DNA from 3 places in the Roseburia sp. OF03-24 genome. Region 1 is predicted to be linked to each of the others. Evidence: a T-box and tRNA genes for the amino acid it is inferred to sense, from the RefSeq annotation. Region 1 holds a T-box; the other regions hold tRNA genes.

What was found. The T-box of region 1 lies ahead of thrS (threonine--tRNA ligase). A T-box ahead of a tRNA ligase gene usually reads a tRNA of that ligase, here a tRNA-Thr.
Region 2: it encodes a tRNA-Thr, which carries the amino acid that the T-box ahead of thrS (threonine--tRNA ligase) is inferred to sense. The anticodon was not compared.
Region 3: it encodes a tRNA-Thr, which carries the amino acid that the T-box ahead of thrS (threonine--tRNA ligase) is inferred to sense. The anticodon was not compared.

Annotation. Positions count from the first base shown of each region.
Region 1 covers NZ_QSCK01000023.1:2,469-13,547, forward strand. Annotated here, with positions in the region: gene DXA60_RS12295 (phosphate/phosphite/phosphonate ABC transporter substrate-binding protein) at 1-360, shown strand, start outside; gene phnC (phosphonate ABC transporter ATP-binding protein) at 548-1,309, shown strand; gene phnE (phosphonate ABC transporter, permease protein PhnE) at 1,309-2,130, shown strand; gene phnE (phosphonate ABC transporter, permease protein PhnE) at 2,145-2,954, shown strand; gene DXA60_RS12315 (bifunctional metallophosphatase/5'-nucleotidase) at 3,043-4,530, shown strand; T-box leader at 4,580-4,788, shown strand; gene thrS (threonine--tRNA ligase) at 4,843-6,618, shown strand; gene DXA60_RS12325 (methyl-accepting chemotaxis protein) at 6,806-8,206, shown strand; gene DXA60_RS12330 (bifunctional metallophosphatase/5'-nucleotidase) at 8,344-10,317, shown strand; gene DXA60_RS12335 (hypothetical protein) at 10,331-11,079, shown strand, end outside.
Region 2 covers NZ_QSCK01000002.1:107,525-118,603, reverse strand. Annotated here, with positions in the region: gene DXA60_RS01795 (DUF5688 family protein) at 1-132, opposite strand, end outside; gene DXA60_RS01790 (ABC transporter substrate-binding protein) at 283-1,338, opposite strand; gene DXA60_RS01785 (ABC transporter permease) at 1,418-2,185, opposite strand; gene DXA60_RS01780 (ABC transporter permease) at 2,179-3,003, opposite strand; gene DXA60_RS01775 (ABC transporter ATP-binding protein) at 2,996-4,069, opposite strand; gene DXA60_RS01770 (cupin domain-containing protein) at 4,141-4,680, opposite strand; tRNA gene DXA60_RS01765 (tRNA-Thr) at 4,902-4,974, shown strand; gene udk (uridine kinase) at 5,092-5,721, shown strand; gene DXA60_RS01755 (GDSL-type esterase/lipase family protein) at 5,707-6,909, opposite strand; gene DXA60_RS01750 (hypothetical protein) at 7,100-7,486, shown strand; gene DXA60_RS01745 (glycosyltransferase) at 7,567-8,739, shown strand; gene DXA60_RS01740 (epoxyqueuosine reductase QueH) at 8,721-9,386, shown strand; gene argH (argininosuccinate lyase) at 9,491-10,876, shown strand; gene asd (aspartate-semialdehyde dehydrogenase) at 11,058-11,079, shown strand, end outside.
Region 3 covers NZ_QSCK01000006.1:33,742-44,820, forward strand. Annotated here, with positions in the region: gene polA (DNA polymerase I) at 1-776, opposite strand, end outside; gene DXA60_RS04085 (aminopeptidase P family protein) at 799-2,589, opposite strand; gene DXA60_RS04090 (acyl-CoA thioesterase) at 2,656-3,120, opposite strand; gene DXA60_RS04095 (YfhO family protein) at 3,182-5,722, opposite strand; gene DXA60_RS04100 (LTA synthase family protein) at 5,749-7,779, opposite strand; gene DXA60_RS04105 (adenylate kinase) at 7,996-8,139, shown strand; tRNA gene DXA60_RS04110 (tRNA-Thr) at 8,262-8,334, opposite strand; gene DXA60_RS04115 (PIN domain-containing protein) at 8,555-9,736, opposite strand; gene thiC (phosphomethylpyrimidine synthase ThiC) at 9,802-11,079, opposite strand, start outside.

The DNA of each region.
Region 1 (11,079 bases):
AGACTTGCTTCCGGACAGATCGACGTACTTGTAACTTATGCAGATGCAAGACGTGACTATGAAGAAAGCTGGACAAGTGAATTTGGTCGTACAAAATCTATCTGGGAAGAGACAAATGTTATCGGTGTAACAGATCCGATCTACAATGATACAGTTTGTGTCAGCAAGACATCTCCGATCATGGATGACGGCTTAAAATCAGCAATCCAGACAGCACTCATCAATATCGGTAACACAGAGGAAGGTAAGGCAGTTATCTCTATCTACAGCCACAACGGATATGAGCCGGCACAGTCTTCTGATTATGATAAAGAGAGAGAAGCACAGAAACTGATCCAGGAATTAAGTGCAGCAAACTAATCGTTACTGGAACGTTTGACAGGGAGTGGACAGTAACAACGAAATAATAACAGGCAGTATGACGGGCAGCAGGAGGGCTGCTGCAGAGCCGGGAAACCGGCTTTGCGGCAGCCTTTCAATGAGTATACACCTATAAAAAACACACACCATAAAAACAGCAGGTGAAAGAAAGGTTTGGTTTAAATTTATGATCGAGTTTAAGGACGTATCGAAGGTATATCCGAACGGGGTAGTGGGACTGGACAATGTCAATTTAAAGATCGAACAGGGTGAATTTGTAGCGATCATCGGTCTTTCCGGTGCAGGAAAGTCCACGTTACTGCGGACGATCAACCGTATGCATGACATCACATCAGGAACTCTGACGGTGGATGGATTAGAGGTTAAGAACTTAAAAGGAAAAGAGCTTCGTACTTTCCGCAGAAAGATTGGAATGATCTTCCAGTCATTTAATCTTGTCACACGAACAACAGTAATCCGTAACGTATTGATGGCAAAAGTGCCGGAGATGCCTTTCTGGAGAGTTCTGCTTGGTGTGTTTAAAAAGGAAGACAAAATGCAGGCACTTGAGAGTCTGGATAAAGTCGGTATTCTGGATAAAGCATATATCCGTGCAGACCAGCTTTCCGGTGGGCAGCAGCAGCGTGTTGCTTTAGCGCGTACACTTGCGCAGAATCCGGAGATTATCTTAGCAGATGAGCCGGTTGCAGCACTTGATCCGGTAACGGCAAAACAGGTTATGAGTGATTTCAGAAAGATCAATCAGGATATGAACATTTCAATCCTGATCAACATCCATCATGTGGAATTAGCACTCGAATATGCAGACCGCATTATCGGAATCCGTGCCGGAAAGATCGTCTATGACGGACCTTCCGAAAATGTGACACAGGACGTGTTGAACACAATTTACGAAGGAAAGATTCCGGAGAAAACGGAGGAAGCGTAATGGGATTATACGATAAAATATTTAAACCGAAAAAACTTGTGCTTGCCAACGGCAAGGTTGTGGAAGAAAAATGCTCCCGTGCACCGCTTATCATTCTTCTGGTTCTGATCGCAACATGGATCTCCGTAAAGGTTACTGGTTTTTCCATGACAACGCTTGTGACGAGAATCCGGTATTTCTTTGATATTTTAGGACAGATGTTTCCACCGAAGGTTGGTTATATTTCAAGCATCTGGGGACCACTTTTTGATACGATCAAAATGTCACTGCTCGGCTCTTTTGTGGGTGGTGTGCTTGCGATTCCTTTTGCGATTTTCGCATCCAGCAACCTGATCAAAAATAAAGTTGTGATTGGTGTAGTCCGTGTGTTTTTAAGTATTGTGCGTACGATCCCGACACTGGTTGCTGCCCTGATCGCAACTTATATCTGGGGACTTGGTACGATGGCAGGTACCTTTGCAATCGCAGTATTTACCTTTGCTTATGTTGGAAAACAGTTATACGAGATGATCGAGACGGTCGATATGGGGGCATATGAGGCGATGGAAGCCATGGGTGCAGGAAAGGCGTACTCCTTTATTTCTGCGATCATGCCGCAGGTACTGCCGGCATACATGTCTGTATGTTTATTCTGTTTTGAGGGAAATGTGCGTTACGCAGCAATCCTGGGATATGTTGGAGCAGGCGGACTCGGTCTGATCTTAAATGAAAAGATCGGCTGGCGTGAGTATGACAGTGTAGGAATGATTCTGATCGTTCTGTTTGGTACAGTTCTTATTATTGAAGCAATCAGCCATTATATCAGAAAGAAATTAACGTAGGAGGAACCGGCAAAATGAATGAATCAATCAAAAAAATGTACGAGCAGGAACCAAAGACCTGGTACGCAAAGATCATTGTGGCTTTGATTGTTGCAGCACTTCTTGCATGGTCACTTTCTACGGTTCAGTCTACCGGATCAAACGGAAGCGGACTTTCCGTCGCAGGAAAGATCATCAGCGGAATTTTCCACCCGGATACGAATTTACTGTTTGACCTCTCCACATCCGGTGTTGCTTATCTGTTACTGGAAACCATGTGTATCGCATTCTTAGGAACGATCGTCGGTGCAGTATTATCCATTCCGCTTTCTTTCCTTGCGGCAGCAAATCTGATGCCGAAGCCGGTTGCACTGATCTTCCGTGTATTTATTATGGCAATCCGTACGATTCCGGCATTTGTATACGGACTTATGTTTATCCGTGTGACAGGACCTGGACCATTTGCCGGACTGCTTACCATGTCACTTTGTTCGATCGGTATGATCAGTAAAATGTTTATCGAGAGCATTGAGGATCTGGATACTAAGATTCTGGAATCCTTAGATGCAGCAGGATGTACGATGTTCCAGAAGATCCGTTACGGTATCTTATCCCAGTTGTTCCCAGATTTTATGTCTACTTTGATCTATCGTTTTGATATGAATTTAAGAGATGCAACAGTACTTGGTCTGGTTGGTGCCGGTGGTATCGGTGCACCGCTTATCTTTGCGATGAGTGCATACAAATGGAATCAGGTAGGAGCAATTCTTGCCGGACTGATCGTACTGATCTTAATTATTGAAGTTATCTCATCAAAGATCCGTACAAAATTAGCAAGGGGTTAGTAGTGCGAAAAATCCATATATGAAAGATTTTACGCATACAAATTTGAGTCGCATACTCAAATTTGCAGGTTATTGAAAGGGATAAAACATGCAGCAGAAAAAGTTAAAAATTTATTTTACCTCAGATGTGCACGGATATTTTTATCCGACGACTTATGGGGATATGGATGTAAAACCGGTAGGACTTTTTGGCTGTGCGGCAGATTTTAACAAGGATGATGAGACACTCATCATAGATGGCGGAGATATTTTACAAGGCTCCGCCTTTGCTTATTACTGCCGTCAGGTTGCAAACTCTCCGGAAGTGATCGCAGATATTATGAACGACTGCGGATACGATTATTATACACTTGGCAATCATGACTTTAATTACGGATTAGATTATCAGGCGGCATATCGCAATAGAAATAACGGTGTATGTGTGTGCCAGAATATCATGGATGAGGAAGGAAACACCCTGTTTCCATGGAAACTTCATACGATGAAAAACGGATTGCGCATCGGTATCGCTGGTATTGTAACGGATTATGTAAACATTTGGGAAAAAGAAGAAAACTTAAAAGGAATCCATATTACAGATCCTTTTGAGGCAGCGAAGAGGGCACTTGCCCAGATGAAAGAGCAGACAGATCTTACGATCTGCATCTATCACGGAGGTTTTGAGTGTGATTTAGAAAGCGGAGCGGTGCTTTCTAAGACGACTGAAAATGTGGGTTACAGGATCTGTAAGGAACTGGATTTTGATATCTTACTGACCGGACATCAGCATATGTCTGTGCATGGAAGAGAGCTGTTTGGAACTTATACAGTACAGCCATGTGATAATGCAAAAGAATATCAGTATCTGGAGGTCACCGTGACAGAGGATAAAAAGAGCATCAGGTCCGAATTGCGGCAGTCAGATCCCACAAAGGGGGCTGGGCTTGCAGATAAATACCGTTCTACGGAAAATTCCGTGCAGGCATGGTTAAATCAGCCAATTGGTCATTTGAGCCGTGCAATCATGCCGGAAGAAAAGGTAAAAATGGCATTGTATGGCTCACTGATCGCCGATTTTTTAAACCGTATCCAGCTTCATTTTTCGGGAGCAATGTTATCGTCCGTCGGTCTGGCAAATGAAATCGCAGGTTTCCGCAGTGAAGTGAGCACACGCGATATCATAGCCACTTATCCATATCCGAATACACTTGTGGTCTGTGAGATCACGGGTGCACAGCTAAAGACAGTAATGGAGCGCAGTGCAGAATACTTTGCATATGATAACGAAGGAAATGTCTGTGTTTCCGACAGCTTCCTGGTTCCAAAGGTGGAACATTATAATTATGACTATTATATGGGTGTGGATTTTGAAATCAATCCAAAAAACCCGGTCGGAAGCAGGATCGTGGGGCTTTCAAGAGACGGAAAGCCGGTTTTAGATGAAGATAAATTTACATTATGCCTGAATAATTACCGTTACAGCGGTGCTGGTGGATATGATGTTTACACAGAATGTCCGCTGGTCAAAGAAATCAATGTGGAGATGGTGGAACTGATCATGGATTATTTCCACGAATATCCATATATTGAGGTGTGATGTACGAAAGAATAAACTTGACAGAATGCATTCTATGAAATAAAATCAAAGAAACGCATTGAAGAGAAGAGTACTGATCGGAAATTTTAAAGAGAGAGATACATTTTGGTGTGAGTATCTTAAAATGGAACTTCAGGAAGACCACCTCTGAGCGGCCCTAATCCGGTCCGGTGATTCCGTTATCATCAAAATGAGTGATTTTCCACATGGAGATAAACGGGGTGGAACCGCGGATAAAAATGTTTATTCGTCCCTTATACAGATACGTTGTCTGTATAAGGGACTTTTTAGTTTAGGAAAAGGAGATTAATCATGGTAGATTTTAAAGAAGACGAGAGACTGAATACGCTCAACCATTCCTGTGCACATGTGATGGCACAGGCAGTAAAACACTTATATCCGAACGCAAAGTTCTGGGTAGGACCTGTTGTAAAAGAAGGATTTTATTATGATATCGATCTTGGCGATACTGCTGTCAATGATGATGTGATCGCAGCGATCGAAAAAGAGATGAAAAAAGTCTGCAAAGAAGGTAAAAAGATTTACAGACGTGAGATCTCAAAAGCAGAAGCATTAGAGCTGTTCAAAGATGATGAGTACAAGCTTGACTTAATCGATGGTTTAGAGGATGGAAATATTTCCGTATACGATCAGGGCGATTTCACGGATCTCTGCCGTGGACCGCATGTTGACAATACCAAATTATGTAAAAACTTTAAACTGATCAAATATTCCGGTGTTTACTGGAAAGGTGATGCAAATAACCATGTAATGCAGCGTATCTACGGTGTATGTTTCCCGACTGCAGAAGAGTTAGAGGAGCATTTAAAACTCTTAGAGGAAGCAAAAGACCGTGATCACAGAAAGATTGGTAAAGAGATGCACCTGTTTATGTCTGACGATCTGGTTGGACGCGGACTTCCGATGTTCCTTCCAAAAGGATACACGGTATGGCAGGAACTTGAAAATTATATCAAAGCGAAAGAGCGCAAACTTGGTTATCTTCACGTTATGACACCTTGTGTTGGTACCGTAAATCTTTATAAAACTTCCGGTCACTGGGATCACTACAAAGAGAATATGTTCCCGGCAATGGAAATGGAGGGTGAATCTTTTGTACTCCGTCCGATGAACTGCCCGCATCACATGATGATCTATGCGAACAGAATGCATTCCTATAAAGATCTGCCGATCCGTATCGGCGAGATCGCACATGACTTCCGTTTTGAGGCAAGTGGAACCTTAAAAGGTATCGAGAGAGGAAGACATTTCTGTCAGAATGATGCCCATCTGTTTGTAACACCGGAGCAGATCGAATCTGAGTTTGCAAAAGTAGTAGAACTGATCTTTGATACTTACAAAGATTTCAATATCACAGATTACCGCTGTGTACTCTCCTTAAGAGATCCGGAAGATAAAGTAAAATATCATGATGACGATGAGATGTGGAACAACGCAGAGAATGCACTCCGTAAAGTACTTGACGATATCGGTATCGAGTATACAGAAGAGATCGGCGAGGCTGCTTTCTACGGACCAAAACTTGATGTTAATGTAAAACCGGCGATCGGTAATGAGTATACACTTTCAACCTGCCAGTTAGACTTCTGTCTGCCGGCAAAATTCAACCTGTCTTATATTGACAGCGACGGAACCAAGAAAACACCGGTTGTTTTACACAGAGCGATTTTAGGTTCTCTCGATCGTTTCATGGCATACATTTTAGAGGAAACAAAAGGCAACCTGCCGTTATGGTTAGCTCCGGTTCAGGCTAAGATCCTTCCGGTCAAGAATGAGGATGAAGAACTTAACGCATATTCTCATGACTTATATAAGTATCTGGATGACAACGGAATCCGTGTTGAGATCGATGAGAGAAACGAGAAACTCGGCTACCGTATCCGTGAAGCACAGATGGAGAAAGTGCCGTATCTGTTAGTACTTGGTAAGAACGAAGCAGCTGACGGAACCGTAAGCTACAGACTGCATGGAGAGCAGAATTCCACCACAGTTTCCAAGGAAGATTTCCTTGCACTGTTAAAAGAGGATATCCGCACAAAGAAGATCAATCCTGCAGCATTAAAATAAACAGAAATATGAAAATGCGGTGTGTCCGGCAGGATGTGCCGCATTTTTTCAGTCAGACAGGAAACAAAAACCTGATAAATAAATTGTCAAAGATGTATATTGTAATCAAAATTAAATGATAGTAGAATGGTATTAATATAAAATCGTTTATGAGAATAAATCAGAAAGAACAAAGGAGGATATTGATGTGACCCTAAGTGGAAAAGTATCATTAAAGGTAAAAATGACGATTCTGATTATTGAGATTTTAATAATCGGATTATATGGAGTAGTTGTCGGAGCAAAAAATATGGGTACTATCCGTAATGATGCGATCACCAGCATGGAAGAATATGTAAGTGAGGAACACCCGGAATATTCCCAGGAAGAAATACAACAGGAACTGCAGCCGATATTGCAGAAAATGCAGCAGGAAAAGAAAGCAAAACAGGATCAGTTTTTCTATTTTATGGTTATTATGTGCATACTCACGGATATATGGGTACTGTATCTTACATTCGACATTACATCAGGCGTCAAAAGATCTGCGCTGTTTGCCGAAAAAATGGGACAGGGCGATTTTACGCAGCGTGTGGATGAAAAATACCTGAAACGTGAAGATGAGATCGGTATTCTTGCACGCAGCATCCGTGACATTCATCACAATATGAGACATCTGATCGGCTATGTACAGCGCGAAGCGGATACATTGGATGAAACGGTTGGAACAGCAGAGGCGGCACTGGCAAAACTTGCGGACGAGATTGACAGTGTATCTGGTATCACGCAGGAACTTGCAGCCGGAAATCAGGAGACCGCAGCAGCTGCACAGGAAGTGAATACGATGTCCGGAGAGATTGAGGAAGCTGCAAAAGGAATTGCAGAGCATGCACAGGAGGGAAACGGAAAAGTTGACGAGATCCATACCAGAGCGGCTGATACGAAACAAAAGATCAGTGCAAGCCGTGCAAATATCAGGAAAGTGCATGGGGAAATCAATGACAGCTTATCGGAAGCACTTGAAAATGCAAAAGTCGTGGAGCAGATCGGTGTTCTTGCGGAGTCCATCATGGGAATCACTTCTCAGACAAATCTGCTGGCTTTGAATGCATCAATTGAAGCCGCAAGAGCCGGAGAGGCGGGAAAAGGATTTGCAGTTGTTGCAGATGAGATCCGTAATCTTGCGGAGCAGTCGGCGAGCACGGTCGGGAATATTCAGGAAGTGACAGAGCGTGTCCAGACAGCAGTTGCAAGACTGACCACAGATGCAAAACGTCTGTTAGAGTTTGTGGGAGGAGACGTCACGGAGAGTTTTGATGATTTTGAAAAAATGGCAGATGATTATAATGAAGATGCAAACTATGTTGAAGAACTTGTAACGGATTTCAGCGCGGCATCCGAACAGCTTTTAGCTTCGGTCAGCGGAGTGGTTGCAAACATTCAGGAGGTAACGAAAGCTGCAAATGATGGTGCGGCAAGTACCGGAAGCATTGCAGAGCGTGTTACCAATGTTGACAGACAGGCAGAAGATATGCGTGAACTGATGAAACAGACGCAGGAGGCATCTTTGATGTTGAGGAAGGACACAAAGAAATTTACGGTTGCATAGACAGGATCAATCTATTGTAAAAAATATTTTGGATAAAGTAAAAATTAGGACTGCACCACCATTTACTAATTTTAAAAGTTCAAGTAAAATATAAGTAAAAAAAGCAAAATTATGCTTTGTAAGACAGGGAGACTTATATGTTACGGGAAAAGATCAAAAATTGGAAAATGGGACTGGCTGCAGTCCTTGTTTTTGTTCTGGTTTTGGGAATGATGGGGATGTCCGGCAGTGTGAAGGCGGCAGACCAGACGGACTCTAAAATGATTGATATCATGTTTGTGCATGATACACATTCCCATCTGAACAGTTTTTCAACGGTAGTGGACGAAAAACAGGAAATGATCGGCGGGTTCGCAAGGATCAAGACGCTGATCGATGAACAAAAGGAGAAAAATCCGGATACATTAGTAGTGGATGGTGGAGATTTTTCCATGGGAACGCTGGTGCAGACCGTTTTTGAGACACAGGCGGCAGAGATTCGGATGTTAGGGGCACTGGGCTGCGAGGCGACAACACTTGGCAACCATGAATTTGATTATCGTTCAAAGGGACTTGCTAAGATGCTTGAAACCGCGGCGGAAAGCGGAGATACCGTGCCGGAGCTTCTTGTCTGTAATATCAACTGGGATGCCATGGAACAGCAGGGACTCTCAGAAGGACAGCAGCAGATCCGTGATGCATTTACGGAATACGGTACGAAAGATTATGTGATGGTGCAAAAGGGCGATGTCCGGGTGGCGCTGCTTGGCGTATTCGGAAAAGATGCACTGGCATGTGCACCGACCTGTGAACTGCAGTTTACGGATCCGGTGGAAGCAGTAAAAAAGACTGTAGCTGAAATTAAGAAAAACGAAGATGCGGATATTATCATCTGTCTTTCCCATAGTGGAACTTCAGAAGATGAGTCAAAGTCAGAGGATGAAATTCTTGCAAAAAAAGTGCCGGATCTGGATGTGATCATCAGTGGACATACGCATACAAAACTGGAGGAGCCGATTGTACATGGGGATACCTATATCGTTTCCGCAGGGGAATATGGCAAGTACTTAGGTTCCTTATCGCTGGAACAAAAGGATGATGGGCGATGGAGCATGAAAGAATATCAACTTACTCCAATCGAGACAGATATTGCGGAAGATGCTGCAACACAGGAAGAAATCAATTCTTTTATGGCGACGGTGGATACCGATTATCTGGCACAGTTTGGGTTTACGAGAGAACAGGTACTTGCGGAAAATGATGTAGCATTTGACAGCCTGGAGGATCTCTACAACATCCATACCGAGCATAATCTGGGGGATCTCATCGCAGATGCCTATGCTTATGCGGTCACAAACAGTACGGATTATAATGGCACTCCCGTGGATGTGGCGATCGCGCCGAGTGGAACGATCCGTGATACCTATACAAAAGGAAACATTACGGTGGAGGATGTGTTTAATTCGTTTTCACTTGGAATCGGTGCGGACGGTGTGCCGGGGTATCCGCTGATCGAAGCATATCTGACAGGAAAAGAGTTAAAAACTGTGGCAGAAATCGACGCATCCGTGTCTGATCTGATGACATCTGCACGTTTGTATATGTACGGTTTGCAGTTTACTTACAACCCGCATCGTATGATCTTAAACCGTGTTACCGATGTGTATCTGCTGGATGCAGATGGCAATCGCAGGGAGTTAGAAGATGATAAAATGTATCGCGTGGTGGCAGATCTTTACAGTGGGCAGATGCTGTCTGCGGTGACGAAAACATCGTATGGACTGTTGTCTGTTGTGCCGAAAAAGGCAGATGGAACACCGATTGAAAATTTTGAAGATGTGATTTTGACAGATAATGGCGGGGAATTAAAGGCATGGACGGCGATCGCACATTATATGGAGTCGTTCCCGGATGAAAATGGAGATGGAATTGCGGATATTCCACAATATTATGCCGGATTGCATGAAAGAAAAGTGGTAGATGATTCGTCTGATCTCATAAAATTAATAAAAAATCCGAATAAATATGCCGTCATGATCGCAGGAATCGTATTGATCGCTATTTTACTGGTTGTTTTGCTGATACGGTTAGTGTTAAAATTAGTAAAATATCGAACAGGAAAAAGTTTATAGGTTATTGAAAGGCATGGTTATTAACATGAGTGCGCAGGACAGAACAGAAGAAATTTTAAGACAGATGCATATACTGCTTGCAGGCAGTGAGTCTTATGACGGTATTGGCAGTAAAATTATCCTTGATAAAAAAAGAATGTTAGAACTGCTTGCTGAGTTAAATAAGGCTATCTATGCCATGATGGATGAGTACGAACTGACGACACAGGGGAAAGACCGTGCCAGACGCGAGGCAGCGAAGATTGGGGAAGATATCTTAAAAGATGCCAGTGGAAAAGCAGAGGATGTGTATGCTGCGTCCGTTATGTATACAAATGAGGCACTGCGGCATGTGCAGGAGATCATGCAGAGGGCGACAGATGCCATGCAGGAGATTTATAAGGATGCCAATGAAAAGCTCCAGAAAGAAAAAGATATTGTAAGGCGTGATCAGTCAGATCTGAAAGGGCATCTGCAGAATCTTGCCGATACGGATAAATATTTAAATTTGATTGAGGATCGCAACCGTGAGATTGAGAAGGAAAGAGCGAAAGAAAAGGGTGAGATGGAGCCATCCCCTTATACTGCGGTCAAACCGGAGATCAGAATCAATCAGGAGTATTTTGAAAAAGCGGGAATTGTGCCGGAAAATGAACAGGTGGAAGAAATTCCGGAAGATACCCGGGAGGAAAGTACTCCGAAAGCGGAAGTAAATGTAAATGTCAATCTGGATGCTGAGTATTTTCACTGGAAAGAAGGCGAAGAACATTCCGGTGAAAAGAA
Region 2 (11,079 bases), on a different contig from region 1:
AGTTAAAACGGTCAGACCGTCTAAGTGGGTATTGTTATTTTTTAAAATATCCTGCAGGATAATGGAAACATCAGAACCGAATGCGTCCTGTAAAGATTGTCTGATCTGCTGTTTAAATGTCTGATATGTCATAATGACCTCCTGTAAATACAGATATGTCTGAGTTATATGAGATATACCTGTGGTGCAGGAGAAGATATTACTGCCTATAAATGGGGAAAGTCCACGCAAAAAACTGCGTGGACTTACTATATCATATACATACTACAAATGCAAGAAAAATTATTCGGATTTTAATTTTTTCCAGAGATAATTGTAAAGAGAGGTTGTAGATTCGTCAAACTGTTTGTACACAGTACAGTTATCTAAAGTTTCCTGTGGTGGAAAAATCGTGGTATCACTTAATGTTTCTTCATCTAGCGCATCAATCACGGCGAGATTGGGTGTGGCATAGCAGACATAATCAAAATTAATCATAGCTACATCCTCGCGGCACAGAAAATCAAGAAATTTTTCGGCATTTTCCTGATTCTTGCAGCTCTTTGGCATAAACCAGGAATCAATCCATAGGTTCGAACCCTCTTTTGGAACTGTATAGGAGAGATCATCGTTTAATTCCATCGCAGTGGCAGCTTCCCCGGAATAAACCAGCGCCATTGCTGCATTGCCGGCGGCCATCTCATCAGCGGTCTCATCTACGTAGTAGGCGTAGACAAGCGGTTTTTGCCTGATCAAAAGATCTACTGCGTTATTTAGTTCCGTTTCATTTTCTGTGTTGATGTCATAATTTAACAGGCGAAGAGCCGGTACAAACGAATCGCGGACAGAATTCTGCATGATAATGGAATCTTTGTACTTTTCATCCCACAGAATGTTCCAGGACGATACTTCGTCATCTGTGACCATTGTGGTATTGTAGAGGATACCAAGTGTTCCATAAAAATATGGCATGGAATAGGATGCATCCGGGTCAAAAATCCTTGCAGCATCAATGATCGACGGATCTATATTCTGGTAATAAGAAAAGTGATCAAAGTCGATTTTGTTTGCCTCTCCTTCGGAGATCAGACGTTCTACCATGTAGTCGGAAGTGCAGATTAAGTCATAACCGATGGAACCGGCTTTATATTTGGTATACATTTCTTCCGGACTTTCGTATTCCTCTAATTTGACGTGAATGCCTGTTTCCTGTTCGAACAATTTTAAAACAGAACTGTCCATATATTTTCCATAATTTAAAACAACCAGCGAATTGTCATCAGTGGTGTCTTTATTTCCACATCCTGCCATAAAAAGGGTGCTCAAAAATAATAACGGAAAAATAATATATTTTTTCATGAAAGCCTCGCGTTCTGCCGGATAATACGGCGTATCAGTAATAAAATATATTTGCAGAGATTGCCACACCAAAAAGATATCAGTTTGTCTTATCAGATCTGCGGTTCATAATAAGAAGCAGCAGAAATGCAGCAAAAAACAACAGTGTGGAAAGTGCATAAAGTTCCGGACGTACACCTTTCCGAAGTTCTGTATAGAGCATAGTAGAAAGCGTATTTACACCGGCTCCTTTCGTGAAAAAGGTGATGGAAAAATCATCCAGCGACATGGTAACTGCCATTAAAAATCCAGAAAATACACCGGATTTGATGTCAGGCCAGGTTACTTTATAAAAGGCATAAAGCGGGGAGGCACCAAGATCTAAGGCAGCTTCATATGTGTTTCTGTTTATCTGCTTTAATTTTGGAAGTACATTCAAAATTACATATGGAATATCAAATGTAATATGTGCGATGAGTACTGTCACAAATCCAAGATTTAAAAATTTTACAAAAAGCAGCATGAGGGATATTCCGGTCACAATGTCTGCGTTTAACAGCGGGATATTGGTTGCACCGAGCATCAGGGTTGTGCCACGTTTTTTCATGGCACTGATCCCGATGGCAGCAAGTGTGCCGATCAGGGTTGAGAGTACTGCGGCAGCGAATGTGATCTGAAGTGTCATGGTCAGTGCATTCATGATCGTTTCGTCTGTAAAACAGGAAGCGTACCATTTTAAAGTGAATCCACCCCATACGACTCTTGATTTGGAATTATTGAAAGACAAAATGACCAAAACAAGAATCGGAAGATATAAAAATAAAAAGATGACCGCAAGATAAATGCGGGATGCAGCCTTCTTTACCATACAGCAGTTCCTCCCTGATCTTTATCGAAGATATTCATGACCGCCATACTTGCGATGACGAAAATCATAAGTACTACGGAAAGCCCGGAACCTAAGTTCCAGTTACTTCCCTGCATAAATTCCTGTTCAATGACATTTCCGATCAAGAGCACTTTACCGCCACCGAGCAGATCGGAGATCACGAAAGATGTGAGAGCCGGAACAAAGACCATTACGATCCCACTGATGACACCAGAGAGAGTCAGCGGAAAAATAATACGGAGCATTACGATTTTTGAATCAGCTCCTAAGTCTTTTGCAGCTTCAATGACATCCGGTTTGATACGCGCCATGGAGTTATAGATCGGCAGGATCATAAACGGCAGAAAATCGTATACCATACCGAAAACAACGGCAGGCGGTGTGTTTAACATTTTTACCGGACCGAAACCGAAGAAACCAAACAGGGCATTTACGATACCGTTGTTAGAAAGTAAAAGTCTCCAGGCAAGGATGCGCAGCATAAAGTTCATCCACATTGGAAGTACAAATAAAAATACAACGAAACTCTGATGCTTAAAATGAAAACTGTTTAGGATAATGGCGAGCGGATAGGCAAGCAGCAGGCAGACTATTGTACAGAAAAATCCGAGTTTCAGGGAAAGCAGGATGGATTTTACATGCACCGGATCTGCGATCGCTGCAATATTATCCCAGGTAAATGTACCGGAAGCGTTTGTAAAAGCATAATATAAGATAATAACGATCGGCAGCAGGATAAATCCGATCATCCATACAAGATAAGGTCCTGCTAAAAGCTGTCTGCCTAATTTACGCATCGATCTCTACAGCCTCCTCGTCCTCAGATTCCGGTTTGTTCATGATCTGGATATTAAACGGGATCACGTTGATGCCGACATGTGTGCCGACCGGATACATTTTCGTCGTGTGGACAAGCCATTCATAACCATTTGCCATGATACTGATCTCATAGTGTACACCTTTAAATATAATAGAGACAATGTCACCATCCATAAAACCGGCGCCAGGTTCCGTGATCTCAACATCTTCCGGACGGATCACGACATCAACCGGAGTATTGCATCCGAAACCTTCGTCAACACATGGAATCTTTACACCTAAAATTTCCACGACCTTATCTTTGATCATGGTTCCGTTTATAATGTTGCTGTCACCGATAAAATCAGCCACAAATGCATTGACAGGTTCGTTGTAGATCATTTCGGGGGTGCCGATCTGCTGGATGTACCCCTGATTCATAACGACAATCGTATCAGATATGGTAAGTGCTTCTTCCTGATCGTGGGTAACAAATACGAATGTAATGCCAAGCTCATTTTTCAGACGGATCAGTTCGTACTGCATGTCCTGACGGAGCTTTAGGTCGAGAGCACCGAGCGGTTCATCTAAAAGAAGAACTTTTGGCTCATTTACAATGGCACGCGCGATCGCGATACGCTGCTGCTGACCGCCGCTTAATGAGTCGATAGAGCGGTTTTCAAATCCTTCAAGATTTACCAGCTTCAAGGCATAACGGATCTTATCATTGATATATTCTTTGCTTTTTTTCTTAATACGCAGTCCGAATGCAATATTTTCTGCAATCGACATATGCGGGAAAAGTGCGTATTTCTGGAAAACAGTATTTAAATTGCGCTCATTTGGAGGTAATGATGTGATATCTTTGCCGTCAAAAATGACACTGCCGGCATCCGGTGTCTCAAAACCGCCGATGATACGAAGGGTGGTTGTTTTTCCACAGCCGGATGGACCGAGAAGTGTGATAAATTCATTTTCACGGATATATAAATTTAAATCATCTAATACGACATGGTCGCCGTAAGATTTTGAAATACCTGTCAGATTAATTAGTTTTTTGCTCATTTGTGTTCAAAACGTTTCTTAATTGGTAGAAGAAGAAACATGATCCCTTTCTAAGTGGTTACATGATAAAATTAAAAACTCGGCGGCGTAGATACCCAGATTAAGATGGCATCGCGGTTTCCATTATTTTCCAGACGATGTTTTTTACCGGCCTGGAAATAAAAAGATTCGCCAGCGCGGACGGTATAAGCCCTTCCACCATATAGTACACGCACAGTTCCTTTTAATACATAGCCAAATTCTTCCCCTGTATGTGGCAGGTGTGTGTCGGAGGAGCCGCCGGGTTTTAAGGTAAGGCGTACCGGTTCCATACTGTTTTTCTGTGCATTTGGAATGATCCATTCGATCATTTTATTTCCATCTTCACTGATTTTTTCAAAATAGTCATCTTTTTCAAATACGATCTGTTCCGGTTCTTCGTCCGTAAAGAATTCGGCAGGTGTTGTGCCGAGACACTGTATGATATCGAGCAGTGTACCAATAGACGGAGAGTTCTGGTTACGTTCCAACTGGGAAATAAATCCCTTGGTCAGTTCGGAGCGGTCGGCGAGTTCCTGCTGTGTCAGACCATACTGGATACGCAGTTCTTTCATACGCTTTCCGATATCCATAATAATCCTCATTTCTGCGATGTTTTATAGTAACTGTAAAAATATATGTTTTGTTTACAATAAGTAAACAAGATTATTTTATGCATTTCATAGGAAAAGTCAATAGAAAATAAAATATTGCAAAAATTTAGAAAAAAATATAAAAAAGGTATTGCATTTTTTATAATATATGTATATACTAGTCGAGTGTGGCGCAAGTCAAAAGACAGTCCACATTAATTGCCAATATGGCTCAGTTGGTAGAGCAACGCATTCGTAATGCGTAGGTCGTCGGTTCGAGTCCGACTATTGGCTTATAACTTCCGGAAGTCCGGACAGATAAGAGCAAGTGGTTTCTGAAAAGTTCCGCTTGCTTTTTTTGTAATAAGAAAATTCTTTTTTATATATCAGAATGTGAAAGGAAACGGTATTATGGCAGAGAAAAATACGATTTTAATTGGAATTGCAGGAGGAACAGGAAGCGGGAAAACGACGCTGGCAGATAAAGTGGTTGACAGCTTTGGACGTGATGAAGTCAGTATTCTGCGTCATGATAATTATTATAAACGCCATGATGAGATGAGTTATGAAGACCGCTCAAAGTTAAATTATGATCATCCGGATGCATTTGATACAGAACTGTTATGTGAACATATCAAAGAGCTGAAAAAGGGCAATGCCGTGCAGATGCCGGTCTATGATTATACGGTTCACAACCGTTCCGACAGGACGATCCTTGTGGAGCCGGCACCGGTGATCGTACTTGAGGGTATTTTGATCTTTGCCGAGCCGGCCTTGTGTGAACTGATGGATATCCGTGTATTTGTAGATACGGATGCGGATGTGCGTATTCTAAGAAGGATCGTAAGAGATGTAAAAGACCGTGGACGCTCCTTAGACAGTGTCATAAATCAGTATTTAACGACTGTAAAACCGATGCATGAACAGTTTGTGGAACCGAGTAAACGCCGTGCAGATATCATAATCCCGGAGGGTGGCGAAAATGCGGTTGCATTGGAGATGCTGATCCAGAGAGTAAGAAAGCATTTAGAGGAAGCGTAAAGATACAGCATCAGCCATTGCCTTGTAACCGGCACTGCTTGGGTGAAGATGGTCGCCACTATCATAGCCTGGTTTGAATGCAGCAGGATTGGTGCTGTCACGTACGGCAAGGTCAAAATCAATGCAGCCTTCAAAGCCGTCCGCCTGGCGGATCCATTCATTGACTTTGTTTTTCAGTTCTTCACGGAACGGGGCATAGGTACGCCAGCCTTCGATCGGAAGCAGTGTTCCGATATAGACAGACAATCCAAGAGAATGTGCCTGGTCAGTGTACCATTTGAGACCGTCTATGAGTTCTTCTGCTGTTGGAAGATCACTCATGGGACGGAACAGATTGATATCTGTTCCAACCGGGTGAATGATATCATTGATCCCCTGCTGGATAATGATAGTATCGGCACCGGCGGTCGGTATTTCATGCAAAAAGCGGTTGCTTCCTTTTAAACCGTAGGAATCATAGGTAATGCAGTCATACTGGCGCAGGATTCTGGTACCGCTTGCAGCGCGTCGGATGATGGAAGTGTGTTTTCTGCCATCACGTCTTAAACGTAGCGTTAGTTCATCCGGCCATGCCTGTGCGGTAATGGAGTCACCATAGCAGATCACAGCATGGTTGTCGGATGATGTTAAAATATCGATATTGCTTAAAAAATAAAACCAGCTTGTCGTTTTGCTTGTATCAAGAGGAAGCTCTTCTGTTAATGTCTGATCACCCAGTGAGAAAAATCCTTTCGAGAGAGGACCTGTGATCAGAACAGCGGACTGCATCAGCGTAAAGTCTGCAAAATAAAGATTGACACAAAGTGTCTGTCCTGCCTGAACCTGAAAGGAAACTTCATCGCTTACAATACGCTTGTGTGCATCAAGTGTCACAGAAGGATTGCCCAAAAAAGTAATCTGTGTTGTTGTCGATTTCTTCTGCGGGCAGGACAGATTAATTTTGGGGGCAGAATCGCTGTTGGTATTGAAGTCCGCAACGGAGACGGTTGCCTTTGTGATAGAGACAGGTTCGCTTCCACAGTAATTGTCAAAGGTAAATCTTAAAGATGTTCCGTCAAATGGCGCATAGACCGGATAGCGGAGTGTAATATCTTTTGCATAGCTTTCCGGCCGGTGTTCTGCGATTGAAACTGCATTTCCCCACATGGAACACCATGTATCAGGTTTGTTGATCGTTGTATGATTCATCGGGTTCTCCATTTCTGTCAGATAATTATTTTCGTTGTATCAGTATACATCCTTTTTGAAAGAGGGTAAAGTGAAAACTACTTGTTCTTTTTTATATAAATTGATATAATGCAGAAAGATGACGTGTTTTCCGGTAAGCAGATCATTTGACCGGATGACATTATAGCAGAAAGAGGAGAGGTATTAAGGTATGAGTGAACCTGAAAATTATGTAAAAAAAGAGGAGCCGCGCGTATCCATAAAGCAGCGCAGAAAAAAGAGTATAGGGGGTATCCTTGGAACGTTATTTGCAGAGAATCAGAGTATGCTGATGCTGTTTGCAGTCATTGTTGCAGCACTTGCGGTTATTCTGGCAGGAATTATTGCTCTGCATATGCCGGTTGTTCCGGTTTGTCTGATCGTATTGTTAGAAGCAGGGATTGCCTGCTGCCTGCATGATGTACCGGTCTGGCTGCATGCGATTGCTGTGATCGCTCAGATCGTAGCAGGGGTTTTCGCCGGAGCAACTGTTTTTATGGTGCTTTGCGTGGTAGAATATTTAGTTGGAATTTTGTGCCTGCGTTATGTAAGAGAGTAAGGAATGAGGATGAAAACGGACTTTTGCTTTGGGGAGACTTTTAGCAGGAGTCCGTTTGTATTTTACGGGAGGAAAAACGGATGAAAGCACAGGAAAAGATTTTAGTATTCTGTTCCAGGGAAATCTGTTATTTGTCGGGAAACTTTTTTGCCCATCAGCTTGCAGGTGCGTTTGAAGAAGCAGGCTATGAGACGACAGTATGTGAGTTTACATCCAAAGATGATCTTGATAAGGTACTTTCTCCATTTTTTGGAAAAAAATATCGTGCAGTTTTTGACTTTAACTCTTTGCTTCCAAGACTTGCGATGGATGACGGGACACCGGTGACAGACCTGATCGATGGTCCATTTTACGATTATATTTTGGATCATCCATTATTTCATTATAACTGTCTGATGACACAGGCAAAAAATTTTCATGTAATCGTGCTGGATGAAGGACAGGCTGATTATGTCAGAAAATATCATCCAAAAGTAAAGAGCGTGCATATGCTCCCGCTTGGAGCGACGGTTGCATTATTTGACGGTGAAAAAAATCCTGCGGATCGGATCCTTTTTATAGGAACTTACGATTCACCGGATAAGGTATATGATATTGTGAAAGCAGCACCGGAGCCTTTTTGCGGATTGATGAAAAGGATCATAGAAATGAGGATCGGGACGCCGGAACTTCCGATGGAGGAAGCATTTCGGGCATGCCTGAAAGAAAATGACATGGAACTTGACAGTGCGCAGTTTGCTCTTTTTATGAATACAATGTATGCATCGGATGCCTACATCAGGGATTATTTCAGGAAAGCGGCACTTGATGAGCTTTTAAAAAGAAAGATACCGGTACGGTTAGTCGGTGAGGGATGGGAAAAATATCAGACTCCCTATGAGAAATATCTGACGATCGAAAAGCCGGTTACCTTTGATCTTTCTTTTGAGAAAATTGCAAGAAACCAGATCATGCTTGATGTTTCGCCGATTTTTAACCGGGGCATCCATGACAGGGCGATTGCCGGGATGGCAAACCGTACTGTGGTGCTGACAGATGAGAATCCGTACAGGAGTTCGCATTTTAAAAACAGGGAGGATCTGATGTTTTATTCGCTGTCAGAAATAGGTTCGCTGTCGGAAGCTGCCGGAGAACTGATGGAAAATGACAGACTTCGGGAAAAGATCCGGGACAATGCATATCAGACATTCTGTACCGGGCATACCTGGAGGGCGCGGGCAGAAGAAATATTGTCATGGGAGGCAGAAAATTGAAACAGAATTATCAGAAAATGCTTGAGGAGACCATAGCGAAAAACCAGAGTGAGAACAAAGTGCCCACCCTGCTGTTGCACAGTTGTTGTGCACCCTGCAGTTCTTACTGCTTGGAGTATCTGTCACAGTATTTTAAAATCACGGTTTTTTATTATAATCCGAATATTTATCCGGAAGAGGAATATTTTAAACGTGTAAAAGAGCAGCAGCGCTTTATCGAGAGACTGCCGGCAAAATATCCGGTTTCTTTTGTAGAGGGAAATTATGATAAAGAACGTTTTTATCAGATGGCGCAGGGACTAGAGGACGTGAAAGAGGGCGGTGAGAGGTGTTTCCGCTGCTATGAACTGCGGCTCCGGGAATCGGCAGAGATTGCAAATAAACTTCATATGGATTATTTTACAACGACATTATCCATCAGTCCGCTTAAAAATGCAGAAAAATTAAATGAGATCGGGGATCGTTTATCTGAGGAATATGGGATTTCATACTTAAATTCTGATTTTAAAAAGAAAAACGGATATAAGCGTTCCGTGGAGCTTTCCGAAGAATATGGCATGTACCGCCAGTATTACTGCGGCTGTGTTTTTTCGAAAAAGGAAAGGGATGCGCAGATCGCGGCGAAGGAAGCGGAGAAGCATGCGTGACAGCATGTATAGCCGGTGCATAAAAATACAACAGGGACTTGCAGGGATGCAGCACTTCATGTAGAATGAAATGTAATTATGACAACGAAAGTGAGGATTTAGATATGGCACAGTTATGGGGAGGACGTTTCACAAAGGCAACAGACCAGCTTGTATATAATTTCAATGCGTCTATCACATTTGATCAGAAATTTTATAAACAGGATATCGAGGGCAGTATCGCACATGTAAAAATGCTTGGAAAACAGGGTATTTTAACAGAACAGGAAATGAACGATATCGTCACGACACTGCAGGAGATCAAAGAAGATGTGGAGAGCGGAAAATTAGAGATCACATCAGAATACGAAGATATTCACAGTTTTGTGGAGGCAAATTTAATCGACCGTCTCGGCGATACCGGTAAAAAGCTTCATACCGGACGCAGCCGTAATGACCAGGTGGCACTTGATATGCGTCTTTACACCAGAGACGAGGTGCTCGCAGTGGATGGACTGTTAAAAGAACTTCTGACCACGATCTTACATATTATGGAAGAAAATACAGAGACGATCATGCCGGGCTTTACCCATTTGCAGAAAGCACAGCCGATCACGCTGGCACATCATATGGGTGCTTATTTTGAAATGTTCAAGCGTGACCGTCTGCGTCTGCATGATATTTACGAGCGTATGAATTACTGTCCGCTCGGTTCCGGGGCGCTTGCCGGTACAACTTATCCGTTAGACCGCGAGTATACTGCGGAACTGCTTGGCTTTTATGGACCAACTTTAAACAGTATGGACGACGTTTCAGACCGCGATTATCTGATCGAGTTTTTATCTGCGTGTGCAACGATCATGATGCATCTTTCCCGTTTTTCTGAGGAAGTGATTATCTGGAACTCCAACGAATATCAGTTTGTTGAAATCGATGATGCGTACAGTACCGGAAGCAGTATCATGCCACAGAAGAAAAACCCGGATATCGCAGAACTGGTTCGTGGTAAGACCGGACGTGTCTATGGTGCTCTGATGTCTTTACTTACGACAATGAAAGGAATCCCGCTTGCATACAATAAAGATATGCAGGAAGATAAGGAGCTTTCTTTTGATGCGATGGACACAGTAAAGGGATGTGTTGCATTATTCAATGGAATGCTTGCAACCATGCGTTTTAATAAAGAAAGAATGCGTCAGTCTGCAAATCATGGATTTACAAACGCAACAGATGCAGCAGATTATCTGGTAAATCATGGCGTTCCATTCCGTGATGCACATGGAATCGTTGGTCGTATCGTACTTTACTGCCTTGATAAAAAGATTCCGATCGATGACATGAGTCTGGAAGAATTAAAAGCGATCAGTCCGGTATTCGAGGAGGACATCTATGATGCGATCTCCATGGAAACATGTGTCAATAAACGTCTGACGATTGGCGCACCTGGCAGGGAAGCAATGGAGAAAGTCATTGAAAAAGAGCGCGAATATCTGAGCAAAGAATGGATGTAACACTTTTGTACACTGACGTGTTGTTGTGACAAATGTACAAGTTTTTGCTAAAAATACAGGAAACTTTGACAAAATAAGCATTGCTTTTTTCGGGAAAATAGCATAATATATTTACTATGAAAGACACATGTTTGCGACAGACGGACAAACAGAGAATAAGGGACGAGGAGATTAGAGCAAAATGAGCGAAAAGTTAAAAGTTG
Region 3 (11,079 bases), on a different contig from region 1:
GCAAGATCATAGTCAATGTCTGCGTGAATTTCGATCGTTGCAAGAGTCTTGCTCATCTGTGCAAGATCATAGTATTCTTTTAAATTTTTGCTTGCACGCGGCGGCTTTAATTCATCCACATGCGCATAGGCATTTTCAATACTTCCGTATTGCGCAATGATCGCAGTTGCCGTCTTTTCACCGATCCCAGGCACACCCGGAATATTGTCCGCTGTATCACCCATCAGTGCCTTGACATCTATAAATTCGATCGGTGTTACCTGATACTTTTCTTTTACCTCTGTGGCATTGTAATCTTCAATCTCTGTACCGGTGCGCTTTGTTTTTGGGATACGGATCTTTATATGATCCGTTGCAAGCTGTAAAAGATCACGGTCGCCGGAAACCACTGAAACGGTAAGACCTTTCTGTTCGCTCTGTTTTGCAATGGTTCCAAGCAGGTCATCTGCCTCGTAACCGCCTTTTTCGATCGTGGTGACTCCCATCGCCTTTAACATTTCTTTTATGAGCGGAACCTGTTCTCTCAGTTCCTGTGCCATCGGCTTTCTCGTGCCTTTGTATTCGGCGAACATTTTATGGCGGAAAGTCGGCTCTGACACATCAAATGCAACCGTCAGATAATCCGGCTGCTCCTCCTCTAAAATCTTGAACATAATATTCAAAAATCCATAGACTGCGTTCGTATGAAGTCCCTCCGAATTCGTCAGATCCGGGATTCCGAAAAATGCCCTGTTCAAAATACTGTGTCCGTCAATCAATACCAGCTTTCCGCCCATTGTTCTCTCCATTCTCTGTCTTTTAGATTGCTCTTGTGTAGCGTTTCAGCCACTCATTTTCCTCCGGTGTCATATACGGGGAAATGGTATCATATACCATCTTATGATAATCATTTAACATCTTTTTCTCACGTGCGCTTAAAAGATCCGGATCGATCGCATCAAGATCGATCGGCGCATAGGTAATATTTTCAAATTCCATGAACTGACCATACTCATTTTTCTCAGCCTTACGACATACAAGTTCATTTTCCGTACGGATGCCGTATCTGCCCTCTAAATATACGCCCGGCTCATCTGTCGTGATCATTCCTTCTTCTAAAACACCATTGTCATGACGCTCCGGCACAACTCTCCAGCGGAAACCATTCGGTCCCTCATGTACGTTTAACACATACCCAACGCCATGTCCGGTACCGCATTTATAATCAATGCCCATCTCCCAGAGAGGACCGCGGGACAAAATATCAAGGTTTAATCCGGTACATCCATATAAGAACTTCGCATGTGCAAGATTCATATTCGATCTGCATACGGTTGTGAAATGCAGACGCATCTCATCTGTGATCGGTCCAAGTGCCATGGTTCTTGTGATATCCGTGGTTCCCTCAAAGTAATGTCCGCCGGAATCCACCAGTAAGAATCCTTCCGGTTTTAATTCCGTATCTGATTCCGGTGTTGCAGCATAATGCATCATCGCAGCATTTGCACCATAAGCACAGATCGTATCAAAACTCAACTCAATAAAATTCTCCTGCTCTCTTCTTCGCGTTTCAAGATAGTCAGAAGCCGAGATCTCTGTCATAGGGATCTTGCCGATATTTGTCTTGAGCCAGTACATGAACTTCGTAAATGCAACACCGTCTTTTACATGTGCAGCTCTGGTGTTATCCACCTCCGTCTTATTTTTTACTGCTTTCATAAGCTCGGTCGGGTTCGGTTTATCCACAACTTTGATTGCTTTATCAAGACTGTTTACGATACGGTAATTAACCATGCCGCGGTTCATCAGCACGACTGCGTCTGCCGGGATTTCCGGTACATAATCGTAGACCGCATTATATGGTTTTGTAATGATATGGTTTTCATCCAGATAAGCACGGATCTTATCATCCACTACATCCTCCTGCAAAAACCAGATACATTCTGTTTCTGTCAGCGCCAGATATGACAATACGACCGGCACATAATCAATATCATTGCCACGGATATTTAAAAGCCATGCGATATCATAAAGAGAAGTTAAAATATGGACATTTGCACCATTCTCCTTCATAGCTTTCCTTAGATCTGCAATTTTATCCGCGGTGCTTTTTCCGGAATATTTTTCTTCTAAAATAAATAAAGGCTGTTTTGACAATGCAGGGCGGTCTTCCCAGATCAGGTCGATCAGATCTTCTGTCACATGCATGGAGGCATTTTTTGCAGAAGCAATTTTTTCAAGTTTACCTCCCCAGGTACCGTTTACAACACGTCCGTCAAATCCGAGACATCCACCTTCGTTTAATTTATCTTTTACAAATTCATCTACGGTCGGCACGCCCTCTTCGCCCATGCGGTAGAGTGTAACTGTGCTGCCCTTAAGCTGGTTTTCCGCCTGTACAAAGTAACGTCCATCCGTCCAGAGCCCTGCCTCCTCTGCTGTGATAACGGCAGTTCCTGCAGAACCGGTAAATCCGGTAATAAACTTTCTTGCCTTAAAATGGTCTCCTACATATTCTGATTCATGGAAATCAGCCGTCGGCACAACATATACAGTGATCCCTCTTTTCTCCATCTCTGCACGCAGTGCCTTTAATCTTTCCTGTATCATTTCTTACTTTCCTCTTTCTTATATATTTTCCAAAATCTGTCTATTACATGATGGCTGTTTCTTCCATCACGCATCCGTATACTCAAAAAACTTCGTATCGATCTCCGGATAAGATCGTTTTAATGAGATCGGTCTTCCGGAACGGTTCAAAAAGCAGTGGGAACTCTTTCCGGTTGTCCGCAGTTCTCCGGTCTCTTTGTCTGTCATCCGGTATTCCAAATCCATCTTGATACCATTATAACGGGTGATCTTTGTCTCGATTACGACGGTATCATCAAAATGTACCATGCTGTGATACTCACAGGATACGGAGAGCACAGGACTTATGATCTCCATCTCCTCCATCTGTTTGTAACTGAGTCCGATCTGATCCATGAGATCCATCCTCGCCTCTTCCATCCATTTGATGTAATTTGAATGATGGATGATCCCCATCTGATCCGTCTCATAATATTTTGCATGATGCTCATATGGGCGGATTTTGATATCATCGGCATTTTCATTATAAATTTCTATCTCTTTTTTACTCATATAAATCACTACCTTTCTCAAACTCCTCCAAACTATAGTATCTCACAGAACCGCTTTAATTTCAATGGTGCCTTTTTATCCATGCGGTCAGGATAACGATCATAACACAGACAAATGAGATCCCGGCTCCCACCATAAATCCAGGTGTCCGGTAACGCAGTTCGATCGTGTGTGTTCCTTTTTCAAGATAAGTACTGATAAATGCCTCTCCAAAAACTTCCGGCTTGGTTTCTTCTCCATCAACATACAATTTCCATCCGGCATCATCCGCCACTGAAAAGATCAGCCGTCCTTCTTTTTTCACATCGATCGTTCCGGTGATCTTCGTATCGGAAAATGACGTCATCTCCATCGTCTGCTCATTTAATGTCTGATAAGCAGTATCTACTGCATCGAGATTTAAGGCATATGCAGTAATGTTCACCCTCTCCTCGCTGCTGTTTTTGATCTTTACTTCCGTACCTGCCGTGCAGTATCCAAGATCAAGCGTATAACCATGTGAAACTTTCGTGAAAGATTTTGTCCTGCCGTCACTGATCTCTTCTGTCAGGCTGTCCACGGTCGTCGAATCATAGGTAGCAAAAATGTATGCATCTTCCTGCACATCGATCGTTGATTCTCCGACCACTGATTCCGATGGGATCTCTGTCAGCATCGTCTCATCTGCACCGAGAAGTTCTGCAAGTTTATTCTGCGCTGTGATCTCGTCTAAATCAGAATAATCCCACGCTTCGATCACATTCTCATCCATCATAAAGCCAAGCGGGAGCACGTATTTATTTTCATAGAGATAAGTGTTTCCGCTTCCTGCCACAAAAGAACGGATCGGGTTTGCCTCAAGCGCATTATCTGCGATCACATAGCGCAGGGATAACATCGCAGATAAAAGCGGTGTTGCCCCATTCACGCAGTAAAAATTCTTACCGCCCTCCATTCCGACTGCCTGATAAAAATGACTGACATCTAAATTCATCAGTGACGAAAACTGTGTTGCAGAACGATATCCATACAATGCTGCATCATTTTTCGTTTTACGCTCTAATTCCTCTGTCCGGTAAAACAATACGCCTTCCTTCTGTGCCTGATCTTTTGCCTCTGCAAGTACCGCATGATAATCATCCACCGCCTTTACATAAGCAGTCCTGCTTGTTGTCTCAAGTCCGGTCACATTGTAATTAAAGAATAATTCTAACAGCATCGCTACGCAGCCAAAGACAAGCATGATCTTCTTCAGTTCTTCCCTGGTTGCCCTTTTGATCCTTCCGATCTTTTTTACCTCATCTTCCCGGATACATTCCTCCGCATAAAAATAGATCAGCAGTACCACAATATAACTTCCCAGAAAAACATAAGTTGCCGTTGCCGCACTCTCCCCTAAGATTGTCCCATCAGAAAGATGATAGGAAACCGTCATCAGACCGATCGATGTCACTCCTGCAACGATCACATCTAAAAACCGCGTCCCTTTAAAATGTAAAAATGCCTCATATGCAACCGCAAGCAATAAAAATGCGTATAAAAAAGTCTGTCTTCCCGGCAGGGAATCAGGAAAATGCATACCATGCCAGATGAAATCAAGTATATTATTTGAAAAACTGAGAACAAAAAATACTGCCAGAATTCCACGCGCCAGCTTCTTTTTCCAGGATATTTCACGATTAAGCAAATATAGTACAAACAAAAGAATAACAAATACTCCACAGTAAATATTGGGCCAGTGGTCTTTTCCTGTATAGGGCTCTGCCATCACAGAATGTCTTCCCAACTCCGCAATAATGTTAAAATACCATTCCATCGTATCCGGGAACGAAATATTCTGTGACCCACTCGCACCAAGTGTGATCGCCTCAGGAATGATCAGAACTGCACCCGTTCCACCTGCCAGAAGAGAATAAACTGCAAAACGAATCCAGGCACCGATCCCTGTTTCCTTATTTTCAAGCCATGTGATCAAAAACCAGATCACCTGAAAAATGCATACCATGATCGCAATGTAATAATTACTGATAATGCATAAAGACAGCGAGATATAATAAAGCAGTACCTTTTTCTCTTTGATCAGTTTTTCGAGTCCAAGAACAACAAGCGGCGCTAACATCATACAGTCTAACCACATGATATCCCATGCATAGGCTGCGGAGAATCCGCACAATGCATAGGCTGTCGCAAAAATACTGACCGCAATATGATTTTTTTCAAAGTGCTCTTTTAAATAATAACCAAAAAACAGTCCCGCAAATGAAATTTTCAAGATCACAAGCAAGGTCATAAATTCGATCACATGATTTTGCGGACATAACAGCAGCAGCCAGTTCAGGGGGCTTGCCAGATAATAGGCATACAGAGAGATGAAATCTGCCCCCAGTCCGACATTCCATGAGTAAAACAGACTGCCGCCATGTTTGATCTTATCCATCAGCTCCGTGAAAAAAGGACAGTACTGATGGTACATATCAATGTGTAAAATACACTGCTCTCCAAACGGATAAACGTCATGAAGGATACATATCACAACCAGAATAAAAAATGGCAGAAAGAATGAAGCAAGAAGCGGCATTCTTTCTTCCCACAATTGATTTTGTAGTTTCTTTTCTCTTTTCAAAACAAAACCTCTCTTTTTATCATTTTCTAATTGACAGTTCCATGATCAAACAACTCATAATACTGCAGTTTCCGGTAAATATCCATCTCATCTTTTTCATCGGAAGCCCGCACTTCACTGCCATCTGCTTTTACCGTACGCACGGCAGAAATGACCGGATATTCTGTCTTTAAATGCATCAGATAGGAACGGTATTCGTCCAGTGGAACACCTGCACGCTCTAACACTTCTGCTGCAAGATAATTTGCACTCGTATCTGCACCCGTTTCCTCATCAATATCATAATTTGCCCATACCACATAAGGAACCTGATAACGCAGTTTCTGCTGTTCCTCTGTCAGGTGATTCCAGGACATTCCATTTTTTGCAAGAACCGTAGATGCAACGGCATCACTCGGCTGGTGATCCCCGAAGAAAACGATCACTGTTTTTTCATCTGCATCTTTAAAATAAGAGATTAAAGACTCCAACGCTGAATCAGAAAGTTTTACCAGCGATAAATACTGCTGCAGCGAAAAATTAGTGGAATCTTTCACTGAGATATCCGGGGTAAAATTGCCATACTGATCCTGATATCCACCGTGATTCTGCATTGTCACATTAAAAACAAACAATGGTTTATCTGTTTCTTTATTTTCATAAAATTCGATAATCTTATCCACACAGCTCTCATCACTGATATACTGTCTCACATACTGTGGATTCACATACTCATCTTTAAATACACTTTCGTTAAAACCTAACATCGGATAAACCGTATCACGTTCCCATCCGCCTGCATTGTATGGATGTGTTGCAATCGTCTGATATCCTAATGTTTTCAGATAATCCGGAAGTGCCTTTAAATCCCCATTGATATACTGCTGGTACGGAATACTTCCCTGTGGAAGAAATGCCATGGTATTGCCGGTCAGAAATTCAAACTCGGTATTTGCCGTATTTCCGCCACATACAGATACGTTTAACATTCCGGTAACCGTATTTTCTGCTCCCTGTTCCAAGCTGTGAATAAACGGCATGTAATCCTCATTTGTCTCAAAATCACCCAGAACCGACAGATCCGAAAACGACTCATTCATCATCACAATGATATTTGGAAGTTCTTCATCCTTTTGTGTATCATCTTTTGCTGCCGGATCAGTATCCTCCGACATTGCACCTCCTGCTCCGTAGGAATCAAGCACTGCCTGTGCCTCCGAGTCACTGTAATGCTCCGGTTTATCGATCGACATATATGCAAGATTCATCACAAATGTGACTGCCATTCCATCCACATCTGTCATGTAGACCGGTGTAAACAGCTTATTATAAAGTCTGTGGCTGTTCTGAAAGCTCTCCTGCTGTAAGGTTCCCGCAAACAGTGAAAGCACCACAGCCACAAGTGCTGCCGGAATAAGCCGTTTCCAAAATACAAAACGTGTTACTTTTACCTTTATAAAATGAAATAATGCGATTGCCACAAGAAACACCAGTGTTACCACGACCATACGCGTATCCGGCATAAAATTATAATTATCCGCCACACTCGCCGCCGTTTTCCATGAAAAAATATCCCACGGCACGATCGGATTTGTACGGAAACGCACTACATAACTGTTTGCAATACCATAGATCATCGCCACACCATAAACGATCCGGTGTGTTGTCTTTAATTTTCCTGTCAGCAAAAACAGTACAATCGTTACCAGTAAAAACAGTACAATATTAAAAAACTGAGCCCACGGACGCACGACCATAAACGGATTGTGTGAATAACACTCCATAAGATAAAAACATGCCGCAGGCGGCAATATGACAAGCAGCAACGATATGATACTGCTTCCTGCCTTTTTTAAAATATCATTCTTCTTATCCGACTTTTTGTTCCTGGCTGCTATTTTCTCATTTCTCTGCTCTTTTAATTTTTCCCAGAAACCTTTTGGTTTCGTATTTTTTCTTTTTCTGCTAGCATTCATGTCAAACCTCATTTCAAGTGTGTATCTTCCCTTTAGATAATTAGCCGAATGATATTTTAGCACATTCCTCCAGCAAATAACATCTGTTCGTAAAAAATTCATAAATTCATAAGTTTCCAGTATTGCAACACTATTTCCCAGCCTTTATTTTTTGCATGTTCTGTCGAATAAAATAGTTATTTTGACGCTTTATGTTAATAAAGCAATAATCTTTCCCACAGACGTCTTTATTGTCTTGACATTTCAAATAATTTTTTTTAACATGAAAATATATACAATACCTGTATCGATTTGAGTGGCGCAAAAAGGAAGATGAAAATGAATAGTGAATCTGAAATCAACCGTCTGACAAAAGAGAATGAAACTTTCCGAAAAATCATTGAAACACAGCAGCATACGATCAATCTTCTCATTGATCATTTTATTGCTGGTAATACAGATAAACAGATCAAAAAGAACTAAATTTTGTATTTTTATTAAAAAAACAGAGCGACCGTCTGCCGCTCTGTTCCTTTTATCCGTGATAAAAAATCTTCCTTCAAAGTATACAATCTGCTGTTTATGATCTTTTTGGGCATAAAAAAAGCTGCTGACGGGAATCGGACCCGTGACCTCCGCACTACCAATGCGACGCTCTACCGACTGAGCCACAGCAGCATTGTGTTTTTCAACACCTGTATTACTATACAATAGGATTGTACGCTTGTCAAGCATAAAATGCAGGAAATTTTTGTAATTTTTCAAAAAATTTACACAATCCCAGATCAACATTACATGTCTCACCGGGATTGTGTTCTTCGGGTCTTCTGGCCAGATGGTGTTTTGTCACCACATCCGTTATGTTCTTCCCGTTTTGTTTCAATCAGCCTCTCCTTTTTTACATCCGATTCATAATCTTGATGTGTGACTTAAAAAGAGAATAATATTTCATTCCCTTATCTTTGCCATAATGTCCCTGCAATGCAGCTCTTAATGAATTGAGATTCTTTCTCTTCGCATTTGCCTTATACAAAAACGAGGAAAAATCTTCCGGACAGTCCAGTTTTGGATCACTGTAGGCAAATACTGTCTGACAATAAACATCAAACTTCTCTTCCTCACTGATCGCATTCTGATTCTCACGGCAGATTGCATATGCAGAACTGTTCTTTGCCTCCTGGTAAAGTTCTTTTCCGATCTCTTCCCCAAAGAACAATACCAGTGCATTGTGAAAATCTGCAAGACGATCTTTGCTGATGCAGGTAAGCAGGCTGCGGATAACCTCATCCTGTTCCTTTGAAATCTCTGGTGTTTTCACCATTATATTCTTCTCTGGATCTGCATCTGACAATTCTTCATCCTGCTGATTTCCATCTGCTGTTTCATCCGGTCTCATAATTTCATCCGGCATTTCCATCTGAATCTCTTCTGGTTCAGACATTTCTTCTGATTCCGCATATTTTTCCGTCTGTACCTGTTCTTCCGCAGTTACCGTTTCGTTTTTCATAGACTCAGCTGTCTGCCCTGTCGCAGCTTCTGTCTCGTGTTTCAGAAATTCTACGGTCTGCCCTGTCGCAGTTTCTGTCTCGTGTTTCAGAAACTCTGCCGTCTGCCCTGTCGCAGCTTCTGTCTCGTGTTTCAGAAACTCTGCCGTCTGCCCCGTCGCAGCTTCTGTGGAATTTTCCAAAAACTCTGCTGTTTTTGTCTTCTGCTGTAATCTGCGGCTTAATTCTTTTCCGCTGATACGCTGTACCGGCATATTACGCTGTTTCCAATAGCGGACTGCTGCATCAAATCCGGTATCATTTGAAACGATCACATAACAGTTTTCCTGATTTTCACACAACATATACCCAAGCTGTGTAACAAGCTGGAAATCAAGTGCATTGCTTCCCTCAAAACATTTTATAAACTCTGCTTCTTTCTCCGTCTCCTTTAATAACCTCACATTTTCGTAATTCATATGCGGACTTTTCTGCGTATAAAATACGATCACTTCCTCATCAGGCTGTGATGCTACCAGTAACGGCACCCATATATCTCCTACATTCTCACTGTCAACCAAATATATTCTTTTCATCTGATCACCGGCTGATCGAAACACATTTATTATAACATAAGACGGAATCATGCCTCTACTCTTTTTTACAGAATATCAATATATTCTCCCGCAAGTGCTTTATTCATGCTGCGTACTGCACAGAATTTTCCACACATGGAACAGGTATCCTCGTGTTCCGGTTTTCTGCTGTTCCAGATTGCTTTAGCCGTTTCCGGATCTATTGCACATTCCCACTGTGCATCCCAGTCTAATACACGTCTTGCATCTGCCATCTTATCATCGATCTCCCTTGCTCCACGGACACCCTTTGCAATGTCTGCTGCATGTGCTGCGATCTTCGATGCAATGATCCCCTGTTTTACATCCTCCACGTTTGGCAGTGCCAGGTGTTCTGCCGGTGTGACATAACATAAGAATGCTGCTCCGTTCTGCGCTGCGATTGCTCCGCCGATCGCAGATGTTATATGGTCATATCCTGGTGCAATATCAGTAACCAACGGTCCTAACACATAAAACGGTGCACCCATGCAGATAGTCTGCTGAATCTTCATATTTGCTGCGATCTGATCCATTGGCATATGTCCCGGTCCTTCTACCATAACCTGTACATCTTTCTCCCATGCACGTTTTGTCAGCTCTCCAAGTCTTACTAACTCTTCGATCTGGCACACATCGGAGGCATCCGCAAGACATCCCGGACGACAGGCATCGCCAAGCGAAATGGTAACGTCATGCTCACGACAGATTTCAAGGATCTCATCGTAATATTCATAAAACGGATTTTCTTCTCCAGTCATACACATCCACGCAAATACAAGAGAACCTCCGCGGGAAACGATGTTCATTTTACGCTTATGTTTTCGGATCTGCTCGATCGTTTTTCTTGTGATTCCACAGTGCAGTGTCACAAAATCCACGCCGTCCTCCGCATGCAGACGTACCACATCAATAAAATCTTTTGCAGTCAGTGTCGCAAGATCTCTCTGATAATGGATCACAGAATCATAGATCGGCACTGTACCGATCATAGCCGGACATTCTGCGGTCAGTTTTCTGCGGAACGGAATTGTATTTCCATGAGAGGATAAATCCATAATAGCATGTGCGCCCATATTGACTGCCGCCATAACTTTCTCCATCTCCACATCATAATCTTTGCAGTCCCTTGACACACCAAGATTGACATTGATCTTTGTGCGGAGCATGGACCCCACGCCCTCCGGATCAATACATGTGTGATGTTTGTTTGCGCAGATTGCAACTTTTCCCTCTGCTACAAGCGGCATCAGTTCCTCTACTGTCATACGCTCCTTTTTTGCCACGATCTCTAATTCTTTTGTCACAATGCCTTTTCTTGCTGC